3 regions of the Actinoplanes awajinensis subsp. mycoplanecinus genome follow, and region 3 is predicted to be linked to each of the others. Evidence: riboswitches for the same ligand, from Rfam matches in the RefSeq annotation. Region 3 holds a riboswitch; each other region holds the start of a gene.
What was found. Region 3 has a riboswitch for S-adenosylmethionine ahead of ADL15_RS34510 (GNAT family N-acetyltransferase). Riboswitches for the same ligand answer to the same signal wherever they lie in the genome.
Positions count from the first base shown of each region.

Region 1: linked by a shared signal. The riboswitch ahead of ADL15_RS34560 (aminotransferase class V-fold PLP-dependent enzyme) and the one ahead of ADL15_RS34510 (GNAT family N-acetyltransferase) in region 3 are both predicted to bind S-adenosylmethionine.
Region 2: linked by a shared signal. The riboswitch ahead of thrC (threonine synthase) and the one ahead of ADL15_RS34510 (GNAT family N-acetyltransferase) in region 3 are both predicted to bind S-adenosylmethionine.

Region 1 is NZ_LLZH01000296.1:6,184-16,513, forward strand. Features, by position in the region: gene ADL15_RS34545 (glycosyltransferase) at 1-286, opposite strand, end outside; gene ADL15_RS34550 (glycoside hydrolase domain-containing protein) at 296-2,536, opposite strand; gene ADL15_RS34555 (putative bifunctional diguanylate cyclase/phosphodiesterase) at 2,578-4,830, opposite strand; gene ADL15_RS34560 (aminotransferase class V-fold PLP-dependent enzyme) at 4,885-6,108, opposite strand; SAM riboswitch class IV at 6,142-6,256, opposite strand; gene ADL15_RS34565 (DUF1684 domain-containing protein) at 6,329-7,102, shown strand; gene ADL15_RS34570 (M20 family metallopeptidase) at 7,112-8,215, shown strand; gene ADL15_RS34575 (GAF and ANTAR domain-containing protein) at 8,602-9,288, shown strand; gene ADL15_RS34580 (ANTAR domain-containing protein) at 9,317-10,330, shown strand, end outside.
Region 2 is NZ_LLZH01000341.1:117-10,446, forward strand. Features, by position in the region: SAM riboswitch class I at 967-1,104, shown strand; gene thrC (threonine synthase) at 1,115-2,398, shown strand; gene ADL15_RS48045 (hypothetical protein) at 2,624-3,091, opposite strand; gene ADL15_RS48050 (GNAT family N-acetyltransferase) at 3,091-3,597, opposite strand; gene groL (chaperonin GroEL) at 3,976-5,598, shown strand; gene ADL15_RS48060 (Ig-like domain-containing protein) at 5,691-10,330, opposite strand, start outside.
Region 3 is NZ_LLZH01000295.1:26,031-36,360, reverse strand. Features, by position in the region: SAM riboswitch class IV at 824-939, shown strand; gene ADL15_RS34510 (GNAT family N-acetyltransferase) at 951-1,583, shown strand; gene ADL15_RS34505 (GNAT family N-acetyltransferase) at 1,630-2,145, opposite strand; gene ADL15_RS34500 (TIGR03560 family F420-dependent LLM class oxidoreductase) at 2,275-3,156, shown strand; gene ADL15_RS34495 (PilZ domain-containing protein) at 3,251-3,877, shown strand; gene sigJ (RNA polymerase sigma factor SigJ) at 3,899-4,765, opposite strand; gene ADL15_RS34485 (NAD(P)/FAD-dependent oxidoreductase) at 4,753-5,895, opposite strand; gene ADL15_RS34480 (DUF4190 domain-containing protein) at 5,969-6,883, opposite strand; gene ADL15_RS34475 (esterase-like activity of phytase family protein) at 6,986-8,188, opposite strand; gene ADL15_RS54600 (glutamate-cysteine ligase family protein) at 8,526-9,863, opposite strand; gene ADL15_RS34460 (hypothetical protein) at 10,312-10,330, shown strand, end outside.

The DNA of each region.
Region 1 (10,330 bases), on a different contig from region 3:
GACGCCCGGTGAGGCCGGCCAGATGGCGGCCGTCCGGGACGCGGTAGTCGCCGACCGCTTCCGGGCGTTCGACGGTGATGCCCTCGCTGTACGGGAGCAGGCGGTCGAGCGGCTTCAGCGGCAGACCGGCGGCCTGCAGCGTCGGGATCGGCCAGGTGAGCAGGCGGACGTCGTCGAAGCCCCGGGTCAGGGCCACTTCGGCGAGGTTGCGCGCCTCACCCGAGTGTCCGCAGATCACCGGGTCGGCGCGGACCGCGATCACGAGTCTCCGGGTAGGACGGCTCATGGTCATTCCTTAGGTGTTCGCAGGGGGTTTGGAGAGGGTGAAGGAATGGGACGGCGGGCGGATCCCGTGCGCCCAGGTCGAGGGCTCGGGGCCGAGCTTCAGGTGCAGCCGGCCGCCGCGGTGCACGTCGGTGGCGGCCAGGTGACCCGCGTGCAGCGGTTTGCCGTTGAGGGTGGCGGACTGGACGTACTGGGCCGGCGGGTCGTGGTCGAGACCGTCGACGCCGATCGGCGTCTCGCGGTGCCCGCTCGTCTCGATGATGAACTCCTCGTCGCCCACGCGCATCGTGGCCCGCTCGAAAGCGGGGGCGTTCACCAGGAAGAGGTTCTGCCCGGCGACCGGGAACAGGCCCAGGGAGGCCCAGACGTACCAGGAGCTCAGACCGCCGGAGTCGTCGTTGCCCGGCAGGCCACCGGGGCCGGTGCCGAACTGCCAGGTCAGCGTGGAGTGCACGATCTCGGCGGTGCGATCTGGTCGGCCGGCGTAGTGGTACGCCCAGGGCGCTTCCATGTCCGGCTCGTTGTTCAGCCCCTCGAACCGGTTCAGCGCGTAGCCGAGCGCCATCTCGGCCGGTTGCGGGCCGACGCCGGGCTGCTTGACCGGCTCGGCGCCGTAGCCGAAGAACCGGTCCAGCTGGTCGATGAAACCCTTGTCGCCACCGGACAGCTCGATCCGGGCGGCCATGTCGTGCAGCAGCCGGAACGAGTAGTTCCACTTGCCGCCCTCGTAGAACTCCGAGTCGCGCAGCAGGCCGGTGGTCGGCTCGAACGCGTTCACCCACTGGTGGCTGCGGCGCTCCAGGTCGTCGGCGAGGCGCCGGTCGTTGAGCGCGCGGGCCAGCTTGGCGGTGCAGTGGTGGGCGTAGGCCAGGTCGAGGGTATGGGTGATCGGGTGCACCAGGCCGTGCTCGAAGAAGTCCTCGCCGTACATCCGGCGCAGGTCGTCGGCCATGTGCACGAGCGCCCAGCCCCAGTCGATGCCGTTGCGGCCCAGGGCGTGCGCGTCGGCGATCGCGGTGTGCGCGAGCGCGGACGCCTGCCGGAAGAACCGGTCGGCGCCCCGGGCCATCCGGTACCCGATCGGGAAGTTGCCCTCCTCCTCGCAGACCCGGATGAGCGACTCGAGCAGGTCCATGGCCCGGTCCGGCGCGATCGCCTGCAGCAGCGGGATCTGCGTCTTGTAGATGTCCCACATGGTGCAGATGTCGAACGCGTACGGCCCGGAGTTCGGCCAGAACGGGCTCTCGTCGTCGGCGACGCACGGCTTGATCAGCGAGTGGTAGAGCGCGGTCGCCATCACCGTGCGCCGGGCCGGGGTGCCGCCCTCGACCTTGACCCGGCCGATGTGGTCACCCCAGCGGGCCCTGGTGCCCGACCGGACCTTCTCGAACGCCGGCTCGGCGGTGCCGCACTCGCGCCGCAGGTTCTCCTTGGCCTGCTCGCAGCCGCGCAGCGAGAACCCCATCCGCACCTCGATGGTCTGCCCGGCCCGGGCCGAGCCCATGAAGAGCAGGCCGAACGGGCGCAGCGTGGTGTGCCGGATGCTGTCGAAGTCGAGCCGGGTGCCGCCCGGGATCAGGCGCCGGTCGTACCAGAGCATCTGGCGCCAGCCGGGGGTGTCCGCCTCGATGTAGACCGAGAGCGGCACGCCCTCCATGACCACGGTGCCCTGCGCGCAGCCGTGGCCCATGCTCTCCACCTGGGCGCGCAGCGGAACCGTGCGCCCCAGGTCGATCGCCAGGCCGCCGCAGGACAGGTCGAGGACGACCCGGGCGCTGTGGTGGTCGGGGAACGTGTACCGGTGCACGGCGACCTTCTCGCCCACGGTGATCTCGCTGCGCACCCCGGTGTCGAGGTTCGCGGCGTAGTAGCCGGGCTCGGCGCGCTCGTCGTGCAGCGCCCAGGACTGGCCGAGATCGTCCAGCGGCTGGACCATCGGGGTGACCCGCACGTAGTTGTAGTACTTGCGGATCGCGCCGGTGCCGGACTGCTGGAAGTGGGTGAAGCCGGAGGCCTGGGTCCGCTCGAACATCTCCTCGGGCACGCCCTCGGTGTTCTTCGCGTACCGGCCGTAACCGGTCGGGTAGGCGCCGGAGTAGGCGCAGGCGGAGACCATGCCGAAAGGCGAGGTCGCGCCGGGGTGGGTGTTACCCACCTGCGGCTTGGGCCACCACCAAGTGGCGGCCAGACCGTGTGCCCTGGGCAGGTCGGTCGCCGCGGTGCCGATGAATGGATCAACGTTGTCGAGGATTTCGGGACTCTAACCGGCCGCGAACCCTCCTGTGGTTTCAATCAGGTGAACTGCTCCATAGGAGTGACACATGCCCCGCTCAACAACATCTCCTGGAACTCTTCCGGGGGCTTCGGCGGGCTGAAGAAGAATCCCTGTACGGCCGGGCAGCCGGCCGCCTTCAGCGCCTCCCAGTCGGCGGTCTCCTCGACCCCCTCGGCGATCGTGGACATGCCCAGCGACCGGGCCAGCCAGAGCACCGCCGAGATGATCGACGCCTTGCGCTGGTCCTCGGCCAGGCCGGCCACGAACGAGCGGTCCAGCTTCACGATGTCGGCCGGAACCGACTTGAGCCAGGTCAGCGAGCTGTATCCGGTGCCGAAGTCGTCGAGCGCGATCCGTACGCCGAGCCGCTTGATGGTGGCCAGCCGCTCGCTGACGTCGACCGTCGAGGCCAGCAGCGCGGTCTCGGTGATCTCCAGGACCAGCCGGGCCGGGTCCAGCCCGGGGTGCGAGGCGAGCAGGTCGGCCAGTTTCGGCACGAAGTCCGGCTCGGCCAGCTGCCGCGGGCTGACGTTCACCGACACGTAGCCCAGGTGCCCGGACCAGTAGAGCAGGTGGTCGACCGCGGAGCGCAGCACGTGCTCGCCGAGCGGCACGATCATGCCGGTCTCCTCGGCCGCGCCGATGAAGTGGTACGGGCTGAGGATCCGCCCGTCCGGGGTCCGCATCCGGCACAGCGCCTCGGCGCCGACGATCTGGCCGGTGACCGTGGAGACCACCGGCTGGAACCAGAGCGGCAGCGTCCACGGCAGGTTCCCGGCCAGCGCCTGGCGCAGCCGGGCCTCGGCGGCGATCCGCTCGTGCACCGACGCCCGCATGCCCTCGGCGAACACCTCGAGCCGGTTGCCGCCGGCCCGCTTGGCCGCGTACATCGCGGTGTCCGCGGCCAGCACCACGTCGTCGGTGTGCTCGGCGCCGTACACGGACGCCACGCCGATACTTACCGTGATCGGCAGCTGGTTGCCGCTCACGTCGAGCGGCTGACCCATCGACGCCAGGATCTCCTGCCCGGTGCGCAGCCCGTCGGCCGGCGGGCCGGCCAGGGCCACCACGAACTCGTCGCCGCCGAGCCGGGCCAGCAGCGCGCCGGACGGCACGGTACGGGCCAGCCGGGCGGAGAGCGCGCGCAGCACGTCGTCGCCGGCCGCGTGCCCGGAGCCGTCGTTCACCGACTTGAACCGGTCCACGTCCAGGTAGATCACGCTGACCGGCTCCTTGCGGGCCAGCATCCCGGCCAGGTCGTTCTCGAACGCCTTGCGGGACAGCAGCCCGGTCAGCGTGTCGTGGCGGACCTGCCGGCGCAGCTCTTCCTGGTGGTTGCGCGCGCTGGTGATGTCCATGCAGTGCGCGAAGATGAACCGCAGCTTGCCCTGCTTGTCGTAGAGCGGGGTGCTGTGCAGCTCGACCCAGATCAGTGTGCCGTCGTCGGTGCGCCGGTACTGGCGGGTCATGGTGATCGGGTCCCGGGACGCGACCGCCCGGTCGAACGCCTTCATCTCGTCGTTCACCGCGACGAGCGGCACGTCGCGGACCGAGAAGTCGGCCGGAAGCTGGTCCGGCAGCCGCAGCCAGTGCCGGTAGGCGGCGTTGGTCCGCAGCACCCGGCCGTCCGGGGCGAACATCACCATCGGTACGGGTGTCTCGTCGAAGGCGACGCTGAGCTGGGCCTGACTCTCCTCGAGGTTGTCCTGGGCCCGCCGCTCCTCGGACTCGGTGAGGCCCCAGGCGACCACCTGGAAACCGGCCGCGAGCAGCACCGCGACGCCGTGCAGCACCGCCCAGACCAGCGGGTGCGACATCGCCTGGTGGTGGTCGTAGGTGTGCGAGCTCACCAGCACCCCGAACACCGCGTGGTGCAGGGTGGTGGCGACCAGGAACGCGCCGAACGGCGCCCAGTCCCGGTACAGCGCGAGCGCGGCGACCGCGATGAAGAACGAGAAGTGCGCCTCGGTCAGGCCGTTGCTGAGCGAGACGAACCCGCCGCAGGCGACCGTGAAGCCGATCGCCACGCAGACCGACTGCAGCCGCCGGTGGCGCACCAGGGTGCCGGCCACCACGCACGGCAGCACCAGCAGGTCGGTCCAGAGCAGGGTCGAGCCCTGATCCGGGCGCAGCGCCCCGAACACGGTCACGCCGACCACGACGACGGCGAGCAGCAGCGTCAGCAGACGATGCCGCGCCGCCCAGTCCTCATCACGGAGGCCGCCACCGGCCGGAAGCCGGTCACGCAGCCACGTCAGCCAGGTACCCACGACTGCTAGATCGGCCTGAACCGCACACGGTCATAGGGTGAGGCCGGTAGCTACTCAGGAGCGAAGCACCGCGGCGAGCCCGGCGACGAAGCGGTCGACGTCGCCGGTGGTGCTGCCGAGGCCGAAGCTGGCCCGGAGCAGACCGGTCACGGCGGTGTGACAGCTGCCGGATTTGTCGGTTTTTAACAAAGAGCGGACCAGCGGATGGGCGCAGAACTGACCCGCCCGGACGCCGATGCCGTGCTCGCGGGCCAGCCGCCGCGCCACCTCGGCCGGGTCCCGGCCGGGCAGGTCGAGGGAGACGATGCCGACCCGCGGGTGGTCCGGGCCGAAGACGCTCACCTCCCGGGCCTCCGGGATGTCGCGCAGACCGTCCCGGAGCCGGGTCAGCAGCTCCTGCTCGTGCCCATGCAGAGCGTCCCGGTCGGCGGTCAGCAGGGCCGCGCAGACCGCGGCGAGCGACACCGCGCCGAGCAGGTTGGGGGTGCCGCCCTCGTGCCGGGCCGGGCCCTGCGACCAGGTCAGCTCGCCGGGCCGGTCGCCGACCAGGGCACTGGCGCCGCCGCCGGCCAGGTAGGGCTCGGCGGCGTCCAGCCAGTCGGCCCGGCCGACCAGGACGCCGGCGCCGAACGGGGCGTACAGCTTGTGACCGGAGAAGGCCAGGTAGTCGGCGCCGAGGTCGCTCATCGAGACCGGCTGGTGCGGGGCGAGCTGGGCGGCGTCGACGATCACCCGTACGCCGTGGGCGTGCGCGAGGTCGGCGAGTTCCCGGACCGGCCAGAGCTCGCCGGTGACGTTGCTCGCGCCGGTCACGGTGAGGACTTTCTCGCCGGGCGCCTGGAGTGCGTCTTCCAGCAGTCGACGAGCCTCGGCGGGCGACGCGGGTGTCGGGAGGCGGAGCGGGTTCGGCCAGGGCAGCAGGTTCGCATGGTGTTCGCCGTCGAACACGATCGTGGTGGTGCCGGCCGGCAGGGCGCGGGCCAGCAGGTTGAGCGCGTCGGTGGTGTTCCGCGTGAAGATCACCTGGTCGCCGGGGCGGGCGCCGGCGAACTCGGCCACCACGTCCCGGGCCACCTCGTACGCCACGGTCGAGGTCTGCGAGCGCACCCCGGTGCCGCGGTGCACGCTGCCGTAGCGGGGCAGCAGCTCGGCCACCGCGGTCGCGGCGGCCTCCACGCACGGGGCGGACGCGGCGTAGTCGAGGTGGGTGAACCGCACCGTCTCGCCGCTGGGGAGCTCGGTCTTCAGGTCGTCACCGATGATGCCGAGAGCCGACATGGCATGCCTCCGCTGAGGTCATGGACCGCCGAGGGTCCGCGCTTGCCGTCGTCGATCGACGCCGGCCCGGTCCTCACCCGGGGCACCCCATCGCGAACGCAAGGGTTGCCGGTCAGCGAGCCGGGGCTTGTCGCTGACACTCATGACCTGGCAACGAAGTTAGCAGACGTCACAGGCACGCGCCATATCCCATACTCAGAGTAGGGATTAGGGTCGATGGATGACCACCTTCGAGCAGCAGTGGACGCAGTGGCACGACGGGCACGAGAAGCGGCGGGCCGACCCGCACGGCTTCCTCGCGATCACCGGACTGCACTGGCTGACCGGGACCCCGCAGCGGTTCCCGGACGCGCCGGGCGAGTGGAGCACCGGCCCGGACGGCGTACTGGTGACCCTGAGTGACGGCGAGGAACTGGCCGGCATCGGCGCCGGCGAGCACCGGTTCGACCCCATCGAAGAACGCGGCGACATCACGGTGGGTTATGGCGACGCGATCCTGGAGATCGCCCGGCGGGGCGGGTCCGACGTGCTCCGCCCGCGGCACCCCGGCCACGAGACCCTGGTGAAGTACCTCGGCACGCCGGCGTACACGCCGGACGAGAAGTGGGCCGTGCCGGGGACGTTCGTGCCGTTCGACGAGCCGCAGCCGATCACGGTGGGTTCGGTGGCCGAGGGTCTCGAGCACGTCTACGAGTCGCCGGGGCGTATCGAGTTCAGCGTCGGCGGGCAGGACCTGTCGCTCACCGCGTTCAACGGGAGCGCGCCGGGGTCACTCTTCGTGCTGTTCACCGACGCCACGTCGGGGGTCACCACGTACGCGGCTAACCGCAGCCTGGCCGTCGCGGCGCCGGACGCGGACCGTGGCGTGGTGCTGGACTTCAACCGGGCGACGAACCTGCCGTGCGCGTACACCGAGTTCGCCACCTGCCCGCTGCCGCCGGCCGGGAACAAACTCCCGATCGCCGTCGAGGCGGGCGAACAGCTTCCGCGGTAACTTCCGGGGATGGAGCAGCTGCTCGCGCCCCTCGAGGCGCTGATCGGAATCCGCTCGACCGCCGACCGGCCCGGTGAGCTGCACCGGGCCCTCGGCCTGGCGCTCGACCTGGTCGGACCGGGCTTCGAGATCCGCCGATTCGAGTCCCGGGGCAGGCCCAGCGCGCTGGTGACCCATCCGGACCGGCCCGGCCGGCCCCGGGTGATCCTGAACGCGCACCTCGACGTGGTGCCCGGCACGCCGGATCAGTTCCGGGCACGCCGGGAGGGTGACCGGCTCTACGGCCGCGGCGCGCACGACATGAAGGCGGCCGCGCTCACCCTCGCCACGGTGTTCCGCGAGACGGCCGGCGACCTGCCGTACCCGATCGCCCTGCAACTGGTCACCGACGAGGAGATCGGCGGCTTCGACGGCACCGGCCACCAGCTCGGCCACGGGGTGCGCGGGGACTTCGTGATCATCGGCGAGCAGAGCGGGCTGCGGGTGGTCACCGAGTCGAAGGGGCTGGTCCGGGCCCGGCTGATCGCTTCCGGACGCACGGCCCACGCGGCGTACCCGTGGCTGGGCTCCAACGCGCTGCTCACCCTGATCACCGCGACGCAGCGGCTGATGGAGCGCTACCTGACACCGGCCGAGGAGGCCTGGGTCACCACGGTCAACCTGGCCCGGATCGCGACCGGCAACGAGGCGGTCAACCAGGTGCCGGCGGACGCGACCGCCTGGCTCGACATCCGCCACCCGCCCGAGGACACCGACCTGACCGGCCGGGACGCGGCCTCGATCGCCGAGCATCTGCGCTCGATCACCGGGCCGGAGGTGACCGTGGAGGTGGACAGCGTCGGCGCGCCGCACCGGGCCGACCCCGGCAGCGTCCAGGTCCGCGCGCTGCAGGAGGCGATCCGGACCGTCGGCCACCCCGGATCGCTGCTGCGCAAGCACGGCGCGGCCGACGGCCGCTTCTACTTCGGACTCGGCATCGACGCGGTCATTTTCGGTCCCACCGGCGACGACCAGCACGGCCCCGCGGAATACATCGACCTCAGCTCACTGCAGCCCTACCACGACGCCATACTTCAATTCCTCAAATCAACCCCTGTTTCGTACGCCGATTAGCGGAACCGGCCCGGCCGCCCACCCCGACAACGGCCGGCGCGCCGGGTGGCGACCAGCGCGGCAGACCGGCCGGGCGCAGTGCCGACCGCGGTCGCGTCGATCACCCTCGGGGCTGTTCCTGGTTCTGCCGGGGGTACCGATTACCCCCGTGGTGAGCGGCTCCGTGAACGGGGCCTCAGAGCGCGTAGGCTGGGCCTCAACCGTGGTGCGCGAACGCCCCGCTCCCGTGCGGGGCCGGCGCCCGGTGCCGGATCGCATCAGCTCTGGCTCTCGATCCGAGCAGGAACCGGAGAAGACCGTGGCGCACGCCTGGCGAAACAAGACCGCACCACCCACCACGAGGGCCGGTCGTGCCGGTCGTGTCTGATGCCCGGCATCGGACCCGGGTGGCTCAGCTGGTGGCGGCGCACGGCCCGGACGTGGGCCGGTTGTGCGACGCGTGCGTGGCCGAGCTGCCCGACATCGCCGGCGCCGGCCTCGCCGTGATCACCTCACTGCCGGCCCAGCAGGTCCGGTACGCCAGCGACGCGGTCAGCGCCCGGGTCGAGGATCTGCAGGTCACGCTCGGCGAGGGCCCGTGCAAGGAGGCGTACGCCGACCGCCGGCCGGTGCTGGTCACCGACCTGGACGACGTCCAGTGGACCCGGCGGTGGCCGATGTTCACCCCGGCCGCGATCAGCGCCGGCGCGCGGGCGTTGTTCGCGCTGCCGCTCGAGGTCGGCTCGACCTGCCTCGGCGTGATCGACCTGTACCGGCCCCGGCCGGGCGCGCTGGCCGGCGCCGACCTGGCCGAGGCGCTCGCGTTCGCCGGCGCCGCCTCCGAGCTGCTGCTCGCCGAGCAGATGCCCGGCGGCCAGCTGCCCGGCACCCAGGCGATGTACGCCCATCGCGCGGTGGTGCACCAGGCCACCGGCATGATCAGCGCCCAGCTCGGTGTGCCGATCCCGGACGCGTTCCTGCGGCTGCGCGCGTACGCCTACTCCTCCGACCGGAGCCTCGACGACGTCGCGAACGACGTGGTGGGCCGCCGGCTGCGTTTCACCGAGGCGGACGATGACACCTCGACCCACTGACCACGACGACCGGGACCGGGAGGCGGCCGTGAGCACGTCTCAGGAACAGACTCTGGCACAGATCTTCGTCGACCTCTCCGACACGCTGGTCGCGGACTTCGACATCATCGAGTTCCTGCACCTGCTGTCCGAGCACTGCGCCGAGCTGCCCGGTGTGCAGGCCGCGGGCATCATGATCGGCGACAATCCCGGCAACCTGCGGGTGATGGCCTCGTCCTCGGAGCAGGCCCGGCTGCTGGAGCTGTTCGAGGTGGAGGCCGACCAGGGGCCGTGCGTGGACTGCTTCGTCAGCGGCACGGCCGTGGCCGACCCGGACCTCGGCGCGCCCGACCCCCGCTGGGCCCGGTTCGCGGCCCGGGCCCGCGAGGCCGGCTTCCACGCGGTGCACGCGATCCCGATGCGGTTGCGCGACGACGTGGTCGGGGTGCTCAACCTGTTCTCCGCCCGATCGGGCGGCCTGGAGCCGGCAGTGTTGGACAGCGCTCGGGCTCTGGCCAATACTGCCGCCCTCGGTCTGTTGCAACACCGGGCCATCGAGTATCGGCAGGTCCTGGCCGAGGAGGTACAGCACGCCATGAACAGCCGGGTCAGCATCGAGCAGGCCAAGGGCGTCGTGGCCGAGCACCTCGGGCTGGACATGCCGGCCGCGTTCGCCGAGCTGCGCCGCTTCGCCGCGCGGTCCGGGCTGCGGCTCAGCGACCTCGCCACCGCCGTCACCGCCGGCGACCACGGCCCGCCGCCCCGGAGCCCGGACGACCGGCCCCGGGTGCTGCTCCTCCAGCTCGTCGACGTCCACGCCCTCGCCGGGCTCCGCGCGGCGACCGGCCGGGCCGCGGTCCGGCACGGCCTGTCCGCGTCCCAGACCGACCAGTTCGTCCTGGCCGTGCACGAGGCCGCGGTGAACACCGTGCGGCACGGCGGCGGTGGCGGCCAGGTCCTGGTGTGGCTCGCGGCCGGCGCGCTGTGGGCCGAGATCAGCGATCAGGGCGGCGGCATCCCCGACGACAAGCGCGTCATCGTGATGCCGGACCCCGGCTCCGAG
Region 2 (10,330 bases), on a different contig from region 3:
CCGACCGCGGACCGCCACCGCCCAGAACCCGCCCGACCGCGGACCCCTGCCGCCCCGCCGACGCCGAGTGCGGACCCCTGCCGCCCCCTCCGCGCCGAGCACGGACCCCGGCCGCCCCTCCGGCGCCGAGCGCGGACTGTCACCCCCCCACCGTTGCCGAGCGCGGACCCCGGCCGCCCCTTCGGCGCCGAGCGCGGACTTCCGCCGCCCCGCCAACATCGATCACCCACGCTGACCGTCACAACAGCACCGAGCGACTGGACATCCCGGCCCGCAACGACACCCCTACCCACCTGCACCCGAACACATCGGGAACCACTCCAAGACCCGCAGGGCCCCACCGAGATCAAAACAGGCTGAGCGGCATTGGGACCTGCTCGGCTGGTTCTGAGGGTTGTCAAAGCGGGCCGGAGGCGACCGTGAGGACCGGCCGGGCCGGCGACGCGTGCTGCTGCGACCGACACCCGCTCGGCTGTTGCCCGGTCGCCCCAGCGTGTGGAGTTTGGGTGCGCCCCGAGCCGAGAGTCCCTACCGACAGCGCGGGACGGCTGGGCGTGGGGAGTCGGGGGTGCGGAGCGGACCGAAATTTCACACCGTTCGCGCAGAGCCCACCCTCCCTGGGGGATCCCCCTCGAACAGTGTGGTGGGGGGATGGGGTGGGTGGGGTGGGGGCTGTGGATGGTGGCGGACTGTGGATGACGCTCGGTGGTTGGCGGTGGGGGAGAGCTCGGGGTTTCCGCGACCACCCGCGGGCGTCGCCCCGGAGGGGTTCGCGTTCGGGACGCGCCAGCGGCCTGCGAAGCCCGCAGGGGTCCCGGCGGGAGCGGCGGTCCGGACCCCGGCGGACGCACGACATCTTGATTTTGTTCCGGATCGGCCGATTCTTCGGAAGGAGGTCGCTCACACCTCGGGAACTCGGTGGGGCTTCGGCGGAATCTCGTCGTAAGCTTCGGGAAACAACTGAATACCTCATCCAGAGGGGCAGAGGGAACGGCCCTGTGAAGCCCCGGCAACCACCGCGTATGTCTCGATGACGAGGCCGCGCGCGGCAGGTGCTAATTCCGTCCCCGCTTGTGGCAGGTCGCCGCCGGGGAAAGATGAGAGGAAGGCCTCGATGACGTCTGCCGTCAGCGCACCCACTGTCAGCACCACCTCGCCTGCTCGCGGGCTGATCTGCCGCGCGTGTGGCGCGGAGTTCCCGCTGGCCGCTCAGCATGCCTGTTTCGAGTGTTTCGGCCCGCTCGAGGTGGCCTATGACCAGGCCGCGCTCGCGCGGGTGACCCGGGCCGACATCGAGGCGGGCCCGCAGAACATCTGGCGCTACGCGGCGTTGCTGCCGGCCGGGCAGAACCCGGACACCCGGGTGACCCTGGACCCGGGGATGACGCCGCTGGTGAGCGCGCCGGCGCTGGCCGAGCGGCTGGGCATCAGCGCGCCGCTCTGGATCAAGGACGATTCGCAGAACCCGACGCACTCGTTCAAGGACCGGGTCGTCTCGGTGGCTCTGACCGCGGCCAAGGAGCTCGGCTTCAAGCGGTTCTCCTGCGCGTCGACCGGCAACCTGGCCAACTCGGTCGCCGCGCACGCGGCCCGTGCCGGGGTGCCCAGCATCGTGTTCATCCCGGCCGACCTGGAGCCGGGCAAGGTCATCACGACCGCGGTCTACGGCGGTGAGCTGGTCGCGATCGAGGGTTCCTACGACGACGTGAACCGGCTCTGCGGTGAGCTGGTGGAGACCGACGAGTTCGAGGACACCGCGTTCGTGAACGTCAACGTCCGGCCGTTCTACGCGGAGGGCTCGAAGACGCTGGGGTACGAGGTGGCCGAGCAGCTCGGCTGGCGGATCCCGGCGCAGGTGGTCATCCCGATGGCGTCGGGTGAGCTGCTCACCAAGGTGGACAAGGCGTTCAGCGAGCTGGTCGAAATCGGACTGGTCGAGGCTCCGGAGGGTGGCTGGGCGGTGTTCGGCGCGCAGTCGGCCGGGTGCAATCCGATCGCGGTGGCGTTGCACAACGAGACCGACGTGATCACCCCGGTGAAGCCGACCGGGATCGCCAAGTCGCTGAACATCGGCGACCCGGCTGCCGGGGCGTACGCGATCGAGGCGGTCCGCCGCACTGGTGGCTGGATGGATTACGCGAACGACGACGAGATCCGGGCCGGTATCCGGCTGCTCGCCGAGACGACCGGTGTCTTCGCCGAGACGGCCGGTGGCACCACCGTCGCGGTGCTGCAGAAGCTGGTCGCCAGCGGCAAGCTGGACCCGGCGAAGGAGACGGTCGTCTACAACACCGGCGAGGGTCTGAAGACTCTCGACGCGATCGCCGGCCAGGTCGGGCCGACCCACCGGATCAAGCCGTCTCTGCGCGGCGCGCGCGAAGCTGGCCTGCTGGGATAACTCAGGGTGACCGGCGAGGAGCCGGTTGTCGAATATTCCTTCCTCCGAGGACTTGCGCGCCGATCTCCGGATCGGCAGGATGCTTGTCGCGGGAGGACGCGACGCCGTACGAGGCCCCTCACCTGAGCTTGGCGACAATCTCCGAGGGTCCCAACGACCCAGCGCTGACCCAATGGCATTCGTGCCGGAGGCGCTGTGCGTCCGTCCTCCCGACCAAATCCTCTTTCAGGCCCCACGGCGAGAGCGCCTGCGCCGGACCCGCCGCAGCCATGGGCGCAGTGGGACATCTTCCGGGTAGCCGCCGTCGGTCAGGCCCGCCTGGCGCTCGAACCAGTTGCGGCAGCCCCAGGACCCGGTCGCCGCGTAGGACCAGCCACAAGCGACCCAGTAGGCCGGCCAGAAGAGCGGGCCGAGCACCGCGTACTGCCCGGCGTGCCGGCTCTCGTGGGCGAGCAGGGCGGCCCGATCGTCGTGCAGCAGCCACTCGGCGGACCGCCGGGTGATGACCACCGAGCCGACCGTGAAGCAGGCCGCCGGCGGTATCGGCAGCCGCCAGCCCTCGGCGATCAGCACGCCGTCGCGGCCGCGCCGGATCCTCGTCCGGGTGACCATCGCGAGCAGCAGTCCGGCGCCGGTGGTCCCGTTCGCGGCGGTCAGCACCGTCCGCGTGAGTGGCCAGCGCCGGGCGGCCATCAGATCCGCCGGCGCATCTGCAACTGGGTGAGCACCGGCACCGTCGGATGCGGCTGGCGCACGCCGGTGTCTTCAAAACCCAATTTTTCGTACGCCCGGACAGCCCGATCGTTGCCGGTCACCACCTCGAGCATCAGCTCGTGCCGGCCGGCCGCGGTGGACCAGTCGGCGATCGTCTCGACCAGCCGGGCGAGCAGTTTGCCGCCCCGGCACGCGGGTGTCAGGTAGACCGAGAAGACCACGGTGACCTGCGGCTCCTCCGCGATGATGGTGCCGCCGGCGTGCCCGGTGAGCGGGCCGGACCCGGGGTCGATGACGAACTGGGCGAGCTCCGGGCCGGTCGCCGATCGGGCGAGCCGATCCCGATAGCCGTCGTGCGGGCGGGCGGCCGCCTGGGCCAGCGTCTCCAGGAAGGCGAGCGGACTGTCCGCCAGCATCTCGAGCCGCAGGGCACGCATCCGTCCGGCGTCCTGCGGGGTGATCCGGCGCACCGTCGAACTCTCCATGCGTCCTCATTACCCGCCACGGCGGCCGGCGGCAACCTTGTTGCCGTAAACCCGTCGTGACCTGGCGTGGAAGATCATTAGCCGGTTTGCCGACCGGCCCGGAACGTTTCGCGGGAAGATGGGCTTTCTTGCACTCGGTACCCGAGAGTGCTAAACAAGTGATTGGCACTCGCGACCCGTGAGTGCCAGCAGGTCGGGGCGGTGGGGTTCCGGTCACGGCGCCGCCATCGGTGCCGCGACACGAAACCGGTCGTCGCGGGCTATCCGGCTCGGCCTGAGGACGTCACATCGCCAGGTGGTGACGTCCACAGACTTCCTCAGTGTGCGGGCGGGGCCGAGCAGGCCCGGCGCCGCGGATGTCCGGGAGGACAACGCCGTATGGCCAAGATCATTGCGTTCGACGAGGAAGCTCGTCGCGGCCTCGAGAGTGGCATGAACCAGCTCGCCGACGCGGTCAAGGTGACGCTCGGCCCGAAGGGTCGCAACGTCGTTCTCGAGAAGAAGTGGGGCGCTCCCACGATCACCAACGATGGTGTATCCATCGCCAAGGAGATCGAGCTCGAGGGCACCTTCGAGAAGATCGGCGCTGAGCTGGTCAAGGAGGTCGCCAAGAAGACCGACGACGTCGCCGGTGACGGCACGACGACGGCGACCGTGCTGGCCCAGGCGCTGGTCCGCGAGGGCCTGCGCAACGTGGCCGCCGGTGCGAACCCGCTCGGCCTGAAGCGTGGCATCGAGGCCGCCGTCGCCAGCGTCTCCGAGGCGCTGTCGCAGCTGGCCAAGGACGTGGAGACGAAGGAGCAGATCGCCTCCACCGCCTCCATCTCGGCCGGTGACACCACGGTCGGCGAGATCATCGCCGAGGCCATGGACAAGGTCGGCAAGGAAGGCGTCATCACCGTCGAGGAGAGCAACACCTTCGGGCTCGAGCTCGAGCTCACCGAGGGTATGCGCTTCGACAAGGGTTACGTCTCGGCGTACTTCATGACCGACGCGGAGCGTATGGAGGCCGTCTTCGACGACCCGTACATCCTCATCGCGAACAGCAAGATCTCCGCGGTCAAGGACCTGCTGCCGATCCTCGAGAAGGTCATGCAGTCGGGCAAGCCGCTGGTGATCATCGCCGAGGACGTCGAGGGCGAGGCCCTGGCCACCCTGGTCGTCAACAAGGTCCGTGGCACCTTCAAGTCCGTCGCCGTCAAGGCCCCGGGCTTCGGTGACCGCCGCAAGGCCATGCTGGAGGACATCGCGATCCTCACCGGTGGCGCTGTCATCAGCGAAGAGGTCGGCCTCAAGCTGGACGCCGCTGACATCTCGCTGCTCGGTTCGGCCCGCAAGATCGTCATCACCAAGGACGAGACCACGGTCGTCGACGGTGCTGGCAACAGCGAGCAGATCCAGGGCCGGGTCAACCAGATCCGCGCCGAGATCGAGCGCTCGGACTCCGACTACGACCGCGAGAAGCTGCAGGAGCGCCTGGCCAAGCTGGCCGGTGGCGTTGCAGTGATCAAGGTCGGCGCGGCCACCGAGGTCGAGCTCAAGGAGCGCAAGCACCGCATCGAGGACGCCGTTCGCAACGCGAAGGCGGCCGTCGAAGAGGGCATCGTCCCCGGTGGTGGCGTCGCGCTGGTGCAGGCCGGCAAGACCGCGTTCGACAAGCTGGACCTGGTCGGCGACGAGGCCACCGGTGCGAACATCGTTCGCGTCGCGCTCGACGCCCCGCTGCGTCAGATCGCCGTGAACGCCGGCCTCGAGGGCGGCGTCGTGGTGGAGAAGGTGCGCAACCTCGAAGCGGGTTGGGGCCTGAACGCCGCGACCGGCGAGTACGTCGACCTGCTGGCCGCGGGCATCATCGACCCGGCCAAGGTCACCCGCTCGGCGCTGCAGAACGCCGCGTCGATCGCCGCGCTGTTCCTCACCACCGAGGCCGTCGTGGCCGACAAGCCGGAGAAGAACCCGGCCCCGGCCGGCGCCCCCGGCGGCGGGGACATGGACTTCTGAGTCCGGTCTCCACCAGGGTGTAGAAACTCAGCACGTAGGAACGGGCGGGTCGCTTCGGCGGCCCGCCCGTTCCGCGTTCCTGGACTTTCCGGTCAGGCCATCCGGTGCCGGCCCGGGCGGTGGCGGCCGCCGGTGGGGCCGCTGAAGACCGTCATCACGTACAGCATGCCGCCGCAGAGCAGCAGTGCGCCGCCGGTCGCGGCCAGGGGCACCAGGCTCAGGCCGGTCTTGGCCAGGTTGCCGGAGGTGACCGCGGAGGTCACCCGGATCGCCACGGTGGCCCGGGCCTGCCCGCCGTGGGCGTCCTTGATCGCGTACGGGAACGTGTCCGTGCCGGTGAACCCGTCGGTGGCGGTGTAGGTGATCGTGCCGTTCGTGTTCAGCGTGACCGAGCCGTGCTGCGGGCGGCCGAGCTTGACGATGTCCAGCTTGTCGTCGTACGGGTCGGTGTCGTTCGCGGTCGGTGTCACGGTCACCGACTCGCCGCCGATCACGGTGTACCGGTCGGAGACGGCCACCGGCGGCTGACCGGTCCCGGCCACGGTCACCGTGATGGTGCCCTGGGTCAGGTTGCCGTCCGCGTCCATCGCCTCGTACGTGAAGCTGTCGGTGCCGATGAAACCGGCCTCCGGGACGTAGGTGATCGTCCCGTTCGCGTTCAGCGTGGCGGTGCCGTGCGCCGGCTTGCCGAGCGAGGTCACCTTGATCTTGATGCCGTGCTGGTCGACGGTCGGCCCCGGCAGGCTCACCGCCTTGCCGGGCTTGGCGCGGATCGTCCGGTTCGGCGCGACCGGTGCCGGTCCGACCGTCACGGTCACGGTCGCGGTGACCTTGTGGCCGGCCGAGTCCACCGCGATGTACTCGAACGTGGCCACCCCGGAGAAGCCCGCCGGCGGGGTGTAGACGATCTTGCCGATCTTGATCACCGCAGTGCCGTGGTCCGGCGTCGCGACCAGGTCCAGGGTCAGCGAGCCGTCCGGGTCGAGGTCGTTGGCCAGCACCCCGATGGTGATCGGGTGCTGGTACGTGGTGGTCCGCTGGTCCGGCACGGCGACCGGGTTGCCGTCGCTGACCGTCACGGTGACGGTGCCCTCGGCGGTGCCGCCCTGGCCGTCGCTCACCTCGTACGAGAAAGTGTCGGTGCCGGTGAAACCGTCGGCCGGCGCGTACCGGATCTTGCCGGCCACCAGGGTGGCGGTGCCGTGCGCCGGGGTGCCGACCGTGGTGACGGTCAGCGTCTGGCCCGGGTTCGGGTCGGTGTCGTTGGCCAGTACGTCCAGGTCGAGGTGCCGGCCGGAGAGCATCGCGGCGGCGTCGGCGACGGCGACCGGGTCGGCGTTCGCCACGCGTACCGTGACGGTCTCGGTCGCCTCGTTCCCGGCGCCGTCCCGCACCGTGTAGGTGAACCGGTCGGTGCCGGTGAACCCGGCCGCCGGGACGTAGGTGACCTTCCCCGCCTCGATCGCGGCCGTGCCGTGCGCCGGGGCGGTGACGCTGAGCAGGGTGAGCGGGTCGCCGTCCGGGTCGGTGTCGTTGACCAGCACGTCGATCGTCACGGCGGTGCCACCCGGCGTCGAGGCGGTGTCCGCGCCGGTCGCCGGGCCGCTGCCGATCGCCACGGTGACGGTGCCCTGGCTGGTCGCGCCGAGGTCGTCGGTGAGCGTGTAGGTGAACGTGTCGACCCCGCTCACCCCGCGGTTCGGGGTGTAGACGACCTTGCCGCCGACCAGGGTCACGGTGCCCTTGCCGGCGTGCCCGACCGCGAGCACGCTGAGCGTCTGACCGGTGTTCGGGTCGCTGTCGTTGGCCAGCACCGCCAGCTCGGTCGCGGCGCCGGGCTGCACCAGGAAGTGGTCGTCGAGCGCGATCGGGGCGACGTTGTGCACGGTCACGGTGACCGTGCCGGTCGCGGTGAGGCCGGCCGGGTCGGTGATCGTGTAGGTGAACGCGTCGGTGCCGTAGAACCCGGCAGCCGGGGTGTAGGTGACGGTCCCGCCGGCGTTCACGACGACCGTGCCGTGCGCCGGCGGGGTGGCCCCGGCCAGCGTGACCGCGTCGCCGTTCGGGTCGCTGTCGTTGGCCAGCACCGGGATCGACACCGGGCTGTCCGTGCCGGTCACCGCGGCGTCCGGGGCGGCCGTCGGCGCCACGTTGACCGCGACCACGGTGACCGAGGCGCCGGACGTGCCGCCGTGCCCGTCGGACACCTGGTAGTGCAGGGTGTCCGTGCCGTGGAACCCGCTCGCCGGGGTGTAGACGATCCGGCCGGCCGAGACGTACGCGGTGCCGTTGGCCGGCGGCGCGTCGATGGTGACGGTCAGGGTGTCGCCGTTCGGGTCGGTGTCGTTCACGGTCACGTCGATGGTGGTGGGCGCGGCCGCCGAGACGGTGACCGAGTCCGGCTGCGCGGTCGGCGCGGCGTTGCCGACCGTGACCACGATCCAGGCGGTGTCGGTGCCGCCCCGCCCGTCACTGACCGTGTACGTGAACCGGTCGACGCCGGAGAAGCCCGGGGCCGGGGTGTAGGTGAGGGTGCCGTCGGCGTTGCGGACCACGGTGCCGTGCGAGGCGGCGCCGGTGCCGGTGACGCTGATCGGGTCGTTGTTCGGGTCGGTCGCGTCGGCCGCCGGGTCCAGGGTGACCGCGGTGGCGTACGGGGTGGCCGGCGTCTCGGTCGCGGCCACCGGCGGGGCGTCCGCGACGGTCACCACGACGGTCCCGGTCGCGGTGTCGGTGCCGTCGGTGACGGTGTACGTGAACGTCGCGGGCCCGGAGAACCCGACCGGCGCCAGGTAGTGGATCTTCCCGCCGGAGATGGTGGCGGTCCCGTGGTCCGGCGTGCCGACCGCGCTGATCGTCAGCGGGTCGTGGTTCATGTCGGTGTCGTTGGCCAGCACGTCCACGTCCACGGCGTTGCGATAGCCGACCTGGTCGGCGTCGTTCGCGGCGACCGGCCCGGAGTTGGCCACGGCGACCCGGACGGTGGCGGTCGCGGTGCCGCCGTTGCCGTCGGAGAGGGTGTAGGTGAACACGGCCACGCCGGTGAACGCCGGATCCGGGGTGAACAGGACCTGGCCGCTGCTGAGCGCGGTGGTGCCGGCGCCGGCCTGTGGCGGGTCGACCGCGTCGAGCGTACGGGTGTCGCCGTTCGGGTCGGTGTCGTTGGCCAGCACGTCGATCGTGACCGGGGCGCCGGCGCCGGTGGTGACCGTGTCGTCGTGGCCGACCGGTCCGGCGTTCGCGGTGGTCACCATGTCGGTGGTGGTGTCGGTGCCGCCGTGCCCGTCGGCCAGCGTGTAGTCGAAGTAGTCCGCGCCGCGCCAGGCCGGGTCCGGGGTGTACGTGACGGTCCGGTCGGCGTTCACCGACACGCTGCCGTGCGCCGGCGCCTGGGCGATCGACACCGAGAAGTCGCTGTTCGGGTTCTCCGGGTCGTCGTCGTTGCCGAGCACCCCGAACGTGACCGGGGTGCCGCCGGCGGTGGTCGCCGAGTCGCTGCGGGCCCGCGGGTTCGCGTTCACCTCGAGCTGGGCGGTGGCGGTGTCGTTCGTCGTGTCGACGTCGTGGCCCGCGCCGGAGACGGTGAGGCTCGCGGTCGTGGTGGTGGCCGCGGTGCTGTCCGCGACGGCCGGGACGGTCACGCTGCCGCTGGTGTTCTTCGCCAGGTAGCCGAGCGTGCAGGTGACCTTGGAGGCGGCCAGGACGCAGCCGGCCGGCAGGGTGCCCGCGGTGACCCCGGCGGGCAGGGTGAGCTCGGCGACCGGCCGGGTCTCGATGCCCGGGCCGTTGTTGGTCACCGTCGCGGTGTACGACACGGAGTTCGGCGCCCCGGCCCGCTGCACCCGGCTCGGCGCGACGGTCAGGCCGGCGGCCCGGTCCACGTCCGGGCGCTGCACGGTCAGCGTGGAGGTGTCGCTGACCCCGGTGATCGTCATGACGCTGGTGCTGCCCTGGAACGTCACGTTCGGCAGGTTCACCACCGTGGAGCCGGCCGTGGCGGTCGGCGCCACCACGACCTGGAACGTGACGTAGGTGCTCGCCTGGTACGCCAGCGTGCCCAGGTCGAACGTCACCTGGGTGGACCCGCCGTCGACCCGGCCGGTGTCGGCGACCGGCGAGCCGGCCACGGTCAGCGAGTTCGGGACGTAGGTCGTACCGGTCGGGAACGCGTTGATCAGCCTGGACAGGCTCGCCGTGTCGGAGCCGTCGTTGCGCACCGCGACCCGGTACTCCACCACGTCGCCGGGCAGCAGGTCGCCGCTGTTGAGGTCGGTCGGCGTGGTCGTGGTGACCAGTTTCGGGGCGAACAGGTCGGTGGTGAACGTGACGACGCCCGGGTAGAACGTCTCGCCGCTGGTGGTCAGGGTCAGCTGCGCCGAGGTGACGTTCGGGTTCAGCTTGCCGGCCGCGTCGAACTGGTCGATGTCGACGCCCATCAGGTTCAGCCAGTTCGGGTCGCGGGACCCGACCGCGTTGCCGCCCTCGCTGACCGTGCTGTTGAAGAAGTTGTTCGCCGGGTTCTGGTTGTCGCTCATCGCCACGTTGTCGAGCTTCAGGGTGTCGCCGACCTTGCCCAGGTCACCCTCGTAGACAACCGTGCCGATCCTGGCGCCGACCGGTGCGGTCTGCGGCGTCTGGAAACCGGAGACGTTGATGTTCACCGAGGTCGAGCTGCTGTTGACCACGCCGAAACCGTCGAAGACGCGCAGGCTGTGCATCGGCTCGGCGGAGT
Region 3 (10,330 bases):
GGTCTTGTGTGTGGAGTTTTGGTGCGGAGCGCGCCGAAAGTCCCCACGTAGCGGCTGTTGTGGTCTTGTGTGTGGAGTTTTGGTGCGGAGTGCGCCGAAAGTCCCCACGTAGCGGCTGGTGCGGTCTTGTGTGTGGAGTTTTGGTGCGGAGCGCGCCCAAACTTCACACGCGTAGTGGTTTTGCGCCCGTTCGGGAGCATTGCTGGTCTCGCTGGGAGTGCGTTTACCTGTGGAAACATCGCGAGTTGGCCGTGAGCTCGGTCGCTGCGGCTGAACCCTGCGGTGACGTTCGCCTGCGGCCCGTCCCGGATGGTGACGGCGCCTCGACGGGCATCGAGGGCGGTAGGAACGGATAAGCGATGGCTGGTCAAGTGCGTGTGGCCGGTCGGGGCGGGCGGTGGGCATCCGCGATGTGGGAACGCGTGCAGTTGCCGCCCCCATGAGGGCGGTGGCCGCACGCGATCTGGCATTGCGTGCTGCTGCCGCCTCGAACTCGACCGATCGCGTGTTCCTACCGCCCTGTCAGCGCCGAGCGCGTGCTCCTGCCGCCCTTCCAGCGTCGAGCGCGTGCTTCTACCGCCCTCCGACCGCCGAGTTGCATGCTCCTACCGCCGCGCCGCGCCGCGCCGCGCCGCGCCGCGCCGCGCCGAGCCCCGGCCGCGCCCCGCGGGGCCAGTGCCCCGCCCTGCGGCGCTGAGCCCCGCCGCGCCGAGCCCGGCCGCGCCGCGCCCCGGGCCGGGGCACTGGCCTCGCGGTGACCGCGCCACCACACCGGACCGGCTCGGCGGGGTTCAAGTAGGACCGGATTGTTAGGGTGATGGCAGGTCATGAGCGCCAGCATTGAGCCCCGGCTTGCTGGCCGGCAACCCTCCGTTCGTGGGTGGGGTGCCCCGGGTGATGACCGGGCCCGGCGCGCGGTGCGCTGGGCAAGCCGCGAAAGGAGCCGTGCTGTGCTGCTCAACAACCTGCTCAAGAACCTCGACGCACCGACCCTCGAGGGACGTCTGGTCCGCCTCGAGCCCCTCGCCGAGCGGCACGCCGCCGACCTGGCCGTCGCCGCCGAGGAGGATCGCGGGTCGTACCGGTACACCTGGGTGCCGGCCGCCGAGGAGATCGACGGATATCTCGATGCGCAGCTCGCGCGGGCCGAGGCGGGTGTGTTGAAGCCGTACGCGCAGGTCGAGACGGCCACCGGCCGGGCCGTCGGCGTGACCGGGCTCTGGGACCCGCGGCCCTGGCCGGACCGGGACGAGCTGTGCGCCGTCGAGATCGGTTTCACCTGGCTGGCCGCGTCGGCGCAGGGGTCCGGTATCAACACCGAGGCCAAGTACCTGCTGTTTCAGCACGCCTTCGAACAGTGGAACGCCGCCCGGGTCGACCTGAAGACCGATGCCCGCAACCTCCGCTCCCGCGCCGCGATCGAGCGGGTCGGCGCCCATTTCGAAGGCGTCCTCCGCTCCTGGTCGAAGTCCTGGGCTCCCGGCGAGGAGGGCCGCCTGCGCGACTCCGCGATGTACTCGCTCCTGGCCTCCGAATGGCCCCACTGCCGGGCCCGCCTGAAAGCCCGCCTCACCACCCCCTGACCCCGACGCACCCCAGCCCCCGCTGGCGGCAGACCCCAGCCTCGCGCTACAGCGGCTTCGTGTAGAGCCGGTAGTCCGCCGGGCCGGCCAGCAGCGGCGCCAACTGCGGATAGTGCTCCTCCAGCTGACCGACCCGCTCGACCCGATACCCGAGCCGTGAATACCACGAGTGCAGGAACTCCTTGGACTCCAGCACCCACTCCCGCGGCACCAGCAACTCCAAGCGCATCGTGGTGTCGCCCCGGGACCGGCAGTACGACTCGGCCCACCGGATCAGCCCACCCCCGATGCCGTTCCCCCGCAGCGACGGAGAAGCCGCCAGCATCCCGAACTCGCCCACCCCGCCGCCCGTCCGGCGTACCCGGACCACCCCCGCGAGCTGCCCGTCCCGCTCGTCCCAGGCCAACTCCCCGGCCTTGGCCAACGCGGTCACCTCGGCCAGGCTGGTCCGCTCGGCGCCGTCCACCCACAACCCCTTCTCCGACTCCCGGTAGACGAGGTTGACCAGGTCGGTGGCGGCCGCCAGGAGCGCCGGTTCGGTGACGGTGAGCTGCGAGATCACACCCTGGACGGTACGGGGTGACCTCGACCCGACGCACCACCCCGGCGGTCGCGCAGCGATCTCGAGCGGGATCACCTCGCGGTGTCCGGCGGGGGCTGTGCCCAGGTCGTACCAGATAGGTTTTGGGTTATGCGAATCTCGATCTGGCCGGGCGCCGGGCAACCTTGGGCCGACATCCTCGCCGCGGCCCGTCACGCGGAGCAGACCGGCTGGGACGGCGTGTGGATCGCCGATCACTTCATGCCCAACGACGGCCCCGGCCGTGATCCGCATCAGCCGACCCTGGAGGCCGGCTCGCTTGTCGCGGCGCTCGGCGCGGTGACCGAGCGGGTGCGGATCGGGACGCTGGTGTACGGCAACACCTACCGGCACCCGGCCGTGCTGGCCAACATGGCGGCCACCGTCGACCGGATCACCGGCGGCCGGTTCACGCTCGGTGTCGGCGCCGGCTGGCAGATCAACGAGCACGAGCAGTACGGCATCGAGCTGCCCGCCGTGAAGCAGCGGCTGGACCGGTTCGTCGAGGCGCTGCGGGTGCTGCACGGACTGCTCCGGCAGCCCACGACCACTCTGGACGGCGAGTACTACCGGCTCACCGACGCGATCAGCGAGCCGAAGCCGGTGCAGGACCCGCTGCCCATCATGATCGGCGGCGGTGGTGAGAAGCGGATGCTCGGTGTCGTCGCCGAGTACGCCGACCTGTGGAACACCTGGGGCCTGCCCGAGCTGATCGCGCACAAGTCCGCGGTCCTGGACCGGTTCTGCGCCGAGCGCGGCCGCGACCCGAAGTCGATCGCCCGCACCGCGCAGGCGCTCACCGTGGTGGACGGCCCGCTGCCGGAGGGCCTGCCGGTGCCGGTCATCGGCGGCAGTCCGGAGAAGCTGGCCGACGCGTTCGCGGAGTACCGCTCGGTGGGCCTGGACGAGCTGATCATCCCGGACGGGTTCCTCGGTGCCGGCGCGGAGAAGCTCAAGGCCATGGACACGATCCTGGAGCTGGTCAACAGATGACGGCCTGACTTCTTATGTCGCCTCGGCCGCCGCCGACTAATCAGGGCGCGACCCGCACGGTGCGGGCCGAGGCGACACGAAAGGCCGGACACTGATGGAGCTGCCCGAGATCGGAACCCCGATTTTCCTGTCCCTCGGGGAGGGCGTGAACTTCCGCTCCCGGTTGGAGTCGGTCGACGAGAACACCTTCAGCGTGGCCGCTCCGCTGGAGACCAGCGGGCCGGAGGGTTTCCTGCCCGGCTACGAGTTCGAGGTGTTCTGGGTGCCGCCGCGCACCCGGGTGGTGATGCCGGTCCTGTTGAAGAGTGTCACCGACTCCGCGCCGTACCGCTGGAACCTGTTCTCCACCGCGGAACCGGAGATCAGCAACCGCCGTGAGTACGCCCGGGGTGGTGGCGGCGCGCCGCTGCGCCTGTTCGGCGAGTGGGGCCCGCAGTACCTGCAGGGCCGGATGCTGGACATCAGCGAGGGCGGCCTGCGGTTCTGGGTCGCCGAGAACAAGCAGATCAAGGAGGGCGACACGATGCGCGCCCTGGTCTGGCTCGGCAACGGCGAGACCGAGGTCTCCGGCAAGGTGTACGCGGTCCGTCCGTCCGAGGACGGCGCCGGCCTGGACGTGGTGCTGATCTTCAAGACCGTCGACCCGCTCGCCCAGATGATCCGGCAGTACGTGATGGCCTGGGAGATCGGCGAGCGCCGCCGGGCGAGCATGGAAGCGTGACCGCGGCGGGGGCGGGACCGTTCACAACTGTCTGACCACCCCGGCCTGGACCGACGCGAGTTTGTCCGGGTTGGCGGTGTTGAGGATCGCGGTGACCCGCCCCTGAGCGTCCAGGTCCAGCGTGATGGTGCCGAGCACCCGCCCGGCGCCGCTGATCACCAGGCCGGGGCTGCCGTTCAGCTCGGCCACGACGGCCGACATCTGGTCGATTTGCACCCCCTCGTAGGGCCGGCCGCCGACCCCGGCCAGCCACGCCGCGACCCGTGCGGCGCCGGTCACCGGGCGCATCGCCTGGCGGACCTTGCCGCCGCCGTCGGTCCACAGCGCCACGTCCGGCGCGAGCAGCTCCATCAGCGTGTTGATGTCCCCGCCCGCCGCGGCGGCGAAGAAGCGTTCGGTCACCGCCCGCTGCCGGTCACGGTCCGCCGGGAAACGAGGGCGGTTCTCCCGTACGTGCTCGCGCGCCCGGTGCGCGGCCTGCCGCACGGCCTCCGGTGTCCGGTCCATGGCGTCCGCGATCTCCTGATAGGTGAACGCGAACGCCTCCTTCAGCACGAAGACCGCCCGCTCCAGCGGTGTCAGGTTCTCCAGCACGAGCAGCAGCGCGGGCGCCACGTCCGGCGTCTCGCCGGTGGTCAGCACGGGTTCGGGCAGCCACGGCCCGACGTACGTTTCGTGCCGCGCCGACCGGAGCCGGTCCATCGCCAGGTTCGACACGATCCGCACCAGGTACGCCTTCGGGTCGGCGACCTGGGACCGGTCCGCCGCCGACCAGCGCAGCCAGGTGTCCTGCACCGCGTCCTCGGCGTCGGCGGCGCTGCCGAGCAGCCGGTACGCGACCGAGAACAGCAGGCTCCGGTACTCGTCGAAAACGGTCACCGGCGCCATCCCAGCATGGTGTGGCGGGGGAACCGCAGGGTGCGGCGGAACGTCGGCCACGGCGCGGAGCTCACCGTCTCCTTGTACCAGACCGCGGCCCGCCCGGTCAGCCGCGCCCGCGCCGGGGACTCGTCGCCGTGCACGAACTGGATCACCGCGTCGTGCCGGCCCAGGCTGATCGGCACGTGCAGGTAGCCGAAGCGGAAGCGCCTGACCGGTTTCCCGTCCAGCTGCCGGACGATCTGCTGGGCGGTGTGCGCGCCGGTGGGCATCCCGCTCTGACAGGTGCCGTGCATGAGGCCGTACTTCTGGCGGATCGCGGCGGCGTCGCCCACCGCGTACACCTCAGGGTGTGACACCGACCGCAGCGCACCGTCGGTGACGATGCGGCCGTGACCGTCGGTGGTCAATCCGGCGGCGGCGGCCAGCGGTGACACCCGCACCCCGCTGGTCCAGAGCACGGCATCGGCCGGCGCGGTCCCGCCGCCGGCCAGGTCGACACCGTCGGCGCGCACCTTGACGATCTCGCCGAGCCGGACGGTCACCCCGAGCCGGCGCAGGGCGGCGTCCAGGTAGGCCCTGGCCTGCGGGCCGAGCATGGCGCCGGGTCGCTCGCGGCCGAGCAGGGTGACCGCGAGGTGCGGGAAGCGTTCGGCGATCTCGGTGGCGGCCTCGATGCCGGTCAGGCCGCTGCCGCAGATCACCACGTTGCCGCGGCTCATCTCGGCCAGGCGGCGCGCGAACGACTCCGCGTCGTCCAGGCTGTACGCGTTCTCCGCTGCGCCCGGCACCGCCCCGGTGTCCGCGCTCGCTCCCAGCGCGTAGACCAGCGTGTCGTACCCGATCTCCCGCTCGTCGTCGATCCGGACCGTCCGCCCGACCGGATCGATGCCGGTCACCCAGCCCTGCTGGAACTCGGCCTTCGAGCCGGCCAGCAACTCCCGCAGATTCAGCTCGGCGAGTTGCTGACCGGTGGCGACCTGGTGCAGCCGGAGCCGCTCGGTGAACCGCTCGCCGGCGTTCACGACGGTGATCGACACGTCGTCCCGGCGGCGGGCCCGCCCGGCCAGCGCGGTCACCGTCAGCATGCCGGCGTAACCGGCACCGAGCACCACGATCCTCTTGGCTTCCTTGGTCATCGTCCTGTCCCTCTCCTCGGTGTTTACCGGGGGACGGACAGGACGACGCCGGCGTGAGCCGCAGTGACCTAGATCACTTGATCATGGAGCCGGTCCACTTGCCACCCTCGGGGGCGACGGCGATGCAGGTGACGCTGCGGTCCACGGCCCAGGACCGGTCGGACGGGTAGACGTAGTAGATCTCGGCGTCGGCGAACTTCCCGATCGCGTACGGCTCGATCGACCGGTCGCAGCGCTTCTCCGCCTCGGCCTCGACCTTCGCCTCACCCGGGAAGCTGCCGTCCGCCATCGTGAAGACGGTGTAGACCTCACCCTCGTGCGACTGGGTGCAGGCCACCACCGGCAGGTCGTAGACCGTCTCGGAGTCGGTGAGCGTGGCGATGCAGTCGCCGGGCGCGAGCTTGTCGGTCCGTACGTCGGCCGGCTCGGTCGTCACGGCGGTCGGCCGGGTCGCGGTCGTCGTCGAGGTGTCCTTGCCGTTGTCGACGGCGTTGCCGACCGCGACGATGCCGACGATCAGCACGATCCAGGCGATCGACAGGCTCAGCCCGGCGATCGCCAGGCCCTTGCCGCGGTCGCCGCGCTTCGGGATCTGGCCCAGGGCGATCAGGCCGAAGACGATGCCGAGCAGGCCACCGAGGATGCCGAAGATCAGCGACGCGATGGCGAACCCGTTGGTCCGGCCGGAGTCGGGCTGCTGCCCGTACATCGGGTAGGGCTGGCCGGGGTAGCCGGGCTGCGGATACGCCTGGCCGGGGTAGGGCTGCTGGGGGTAGCCGCCGTAGGGAGGGGGCGGCGTCGGCGCCGGCACTTCATAGCTGGGCGCGGCATAGCTGGGCGCGGCGTTGTACATCGGCGTCGTCGGCGGTGCACCGAACGCCGCCGTCGGATCACTGCCCGGCTGATACCCGGCCAGCGGGTCCGGCTGCTGCGGAATGGGTGACAGACCGGGCGCCTGGTTCGGCTGTCCGGGGATTTCCTCGTTCACGCCGGGACGCTAACCCACGAACGGATCATCCCCGGGATCACGACGGTGAAGATTGGGTATCGACCCTGCTGGGACCGGCGTTCGGCCGGCCCCAGCGGCCGATCACTTCAGCAGCCGCTTGTCCGCGCGCAGCGACCGCGGCAGCTCGATGGTGATCCACTCGTTGTTGTCCGCCTGGCCCGGGGTGCGGCCGCTGGAGAACGGGAAGTTGTTGTCGTTCAGCACCGCGAGGTGGGTGTCGTCCAGGATCACGACGTCCTCGATGGTCTGGAAGGGGAAGGTGAACGTGGTGCCGAACCCGGCGAGCTTCTTCGGGTTCGCGACGTTCATCAGGTCGACCAGCAGGGTCTTGTCCAGCAGGCCGTCGTGGTTGCGGTCCCGCTTGTCGGCCAGGTAGAGCCGCTTGACCACGGCGGTCGCGCCCTGCCCGCCGTCCCGCTCGATGATCAGGAACCGGTTGTCGTCCACCGCGATGGCGTCACCGATCGCGTTGGCCGTCGACTCCAGCCGGTAGGCGTACCGCTTGCCGGTGTACTTCTGGGCGCGGGTGTCGAACTCGTTGAGCCGCAGCTGCCCCGGGGTGTCGCCGGCGACGGTGCCCTCGAGCAGGCCGTAGACGTACCGCCCGCCCGGCGAGGAGGCCAGGCCTTCGAAGCCCTTGCTGCTGCCGGTGGTCGCCGGGACGCCGGTGCGGGTCGCGGTCTCCGGCGCGATCACGCCGTCGAGCGGGATCGGCGCGGTGAGCAGCCGTCCGGCCCGGTCGGCGTGCAGCAGGTAGGGGCCGAACTCGTCACCGAGCCAGAACTTGCCGTCCTTCGCCTTGACGATCGACTCCACGTCGAAGTCCGCGCCGGTCAGCACCCGGTCGGTGCGGGTCAGCTGCCACGGCACCTTGCCGTTCGGGTCGGTCAGGTTGATCCCGCCGACCACGTCGACCGTGCCGGTGGCGAAGGCCGGGGCGAGCCGCTGGATCCGCAGCAGGAAGTCGGCGGAGTTGGCCTGGTTGCCGTACCCGTTGTCGGAGAGCACGTCGTAGGTGCCGTCGTGGTTGTCGACGATGCCGGAGAAACCCTGCACCGGCTGGTCCGCGAACGGCGCGGTGAACCCGTGCAGGTCACCGGTGGCCAGCGCGCCGGAGGGCTCGCTGCCGGGGACGAACGTGCCGGCCGGCAGCGAGGCCCAGCCGGTCAGCGTCGGCGTGCTGACCTTCGGGTGGCCGCCCGCGTAGGACGAGGTGCCGGTCAGGGCCATGGCGAGCACCAGCGCACCGGCGCCGGCGAACGTGCGATTGACGATCTTTCCCATGGGGCCGGACGGTAGGCACACCGGATGAACCACCAGCGACATCAACCACGTTCACATTCAAATTCATGATGTCGTGCGTCCGCCGGGGTGCAGATCGCCGCTCCCGCCGGGACCCCTGCGGGCTCCGCTGGCCGCCGGCGCGTCCAGAACGCGGAGCCCTCCGGGGCGACGTCCGTGGGTGGGCACGGAAACCCCTGGTGGCGCCGCCGCCGAGCGGGAGAGCCGTTTCCACAGCCAGCCGCAGTCCACAGGCCACCCATCACCCCCACCCCCTCCCCGCCACACTGTCCAAGGGGGAGCCCCCAGGGAGGGCGGGCTCTGCGCGGTCGGCGGTTGATCACACCCGGCCGGTGGCGCGGTCCAGCAGATCGTCGGCGGGGCAGCGGCCCCGGTGCACGTAGGTCTCGGTGAAGTCGGCCACCGCGTCGCGCAGCTCCCGGGTCGCGCCGTTGCGGGCCAGCGACGCGTAGGCGGCCAGGAAGCAGGCCCGCGCCGCGTCGGCGAGAACCGGATCGGTGAGCGCGTCCCGGGCCGCGCGTTCCCACAGCCGCGGCTCGCCGGCCAGGTGCGCGGTCGCCGCGTACGCCTCCTCGGCGGCCCGCGGGTCGTCGAGCAGCGCGGTGACCACCGCGGCCGGAACCCGCCACCCGTCGCCGGGCTGCCGATCGGCGACGTCGATCTCCAGGTGCCCGCGGGCGGCCACCGGCGGGTGCAGGCTCAGCAGGTGGCGTTCCAGATCGGCCTCGGTCAGCCGGGCACCGCCGCGCAGCCGGTCCCGCAGGCTGCGCCCGGTGACGGTGGGGGAGTCCAGCACATAGGCGGCCCACACCAAGCGCGGATCCACCACCCGCCTCGGCTCCAGCACCTCCGCGGGACTGTCCGGCACCCGAGGCCCCGGAAGCCACCCACCCGTCCCGCTCCCGTGCCGTCCCCCGCCGCTCCCGTCCCGCCCGTCGGTGCCGCTGCCCCGTCCCGCGCCGTTTTCGTCCCGGCCGTCGGTGCCGCTGCCCCGTTCCCTGCTGCTTCCGTGCTGTCCCTCGTTGCCACCGTGTCGGGGGCCGACCGCGCCGGGCTGATACCCGGCGCTTTCCTGCCCCGTGCCCGCTTGCCCTGCGCCGGCACTGCGGTCCGGGTCCGGCAGGACCGGGAGGTCGCGGCGCAACGCCTGCCGCACGCTGCGCCACCCGCTCGGCCGCCCGTCCCGCAGCGGCGCGTTCGCGAACGCGGCGGCCAGCACCGGCGCGAGCGTGTGCGCGAGCACCCACCGCCGTGCCAAACCGAGCGGCCCCCCGCCGTCCAGCCCGGCCTCCAGACCGACCCGGATCCCGGCGGTGGTGCTGTCGGAGACGTGCGCCGGCCCGTCCGGGTTGGCGGTGTCGGCCGCGACCGGCAGCACGGTGAGCCCGTACCCGTCCATCACCCGCCCGGCCGCCGCGAGATCGTCGGACATCCGGCGGAGCGCGACGTCGAGGCCCGGCGACGGGGGACCGCTGACCACGGCGACCCGGGGTGACCGCGCGTCCAGGAACCCGTGCCGCAGCGCGCGCCGGCCGGCGGGCACACAGGCCGGATCCAGGAGCAGATCCACCGCCACCCCGACGAATCCCGGCATCCCGGGATCAAAAGCCCGCGCCGCTAGGAACTCCTCAGCAGCCTGCTCGGTCAGGGTGGTCACGCGATGCCTCCGCTTGCGTCCGAGGGGGTGGAGCTTCCTGATCGTCGTCCGTCGTCCGTCGATGAACGATTGCCGGCCAGCTTTTCGCCCGGCGTCGCCCACCGGCCGTCCGCGGGCCGATCCATCGGTCCGCCGGGCAGCTTCCGGCGAGCCGGAGCCGGGAGCGGTCGGCGCGCCCTAGGACGTCTCCGCTGCTCCCGGCCTACCGGTCGCCGTGCCAACGAGCATAGCATTCCTATCTGTCCGATAGGAATAGCGCCGCCAAGTCGAATCCGCCCCCTAGTCGCCTCCCTCTCCTCGCTTCCCTCGCCTCCCTGTCTCGCAGTCAGCGGGATAGCCTCCTAGGAAGCCTTAGGGGTCATGGCCCGGACCCCCGAGAGCGGAATCAGGGCGCTCTCCGGGAAACCGCCGGTCCTCCCGGGCCATCCCGCGGCCATAGCGTCAGCTCATGTCATCGAACCTGGTCA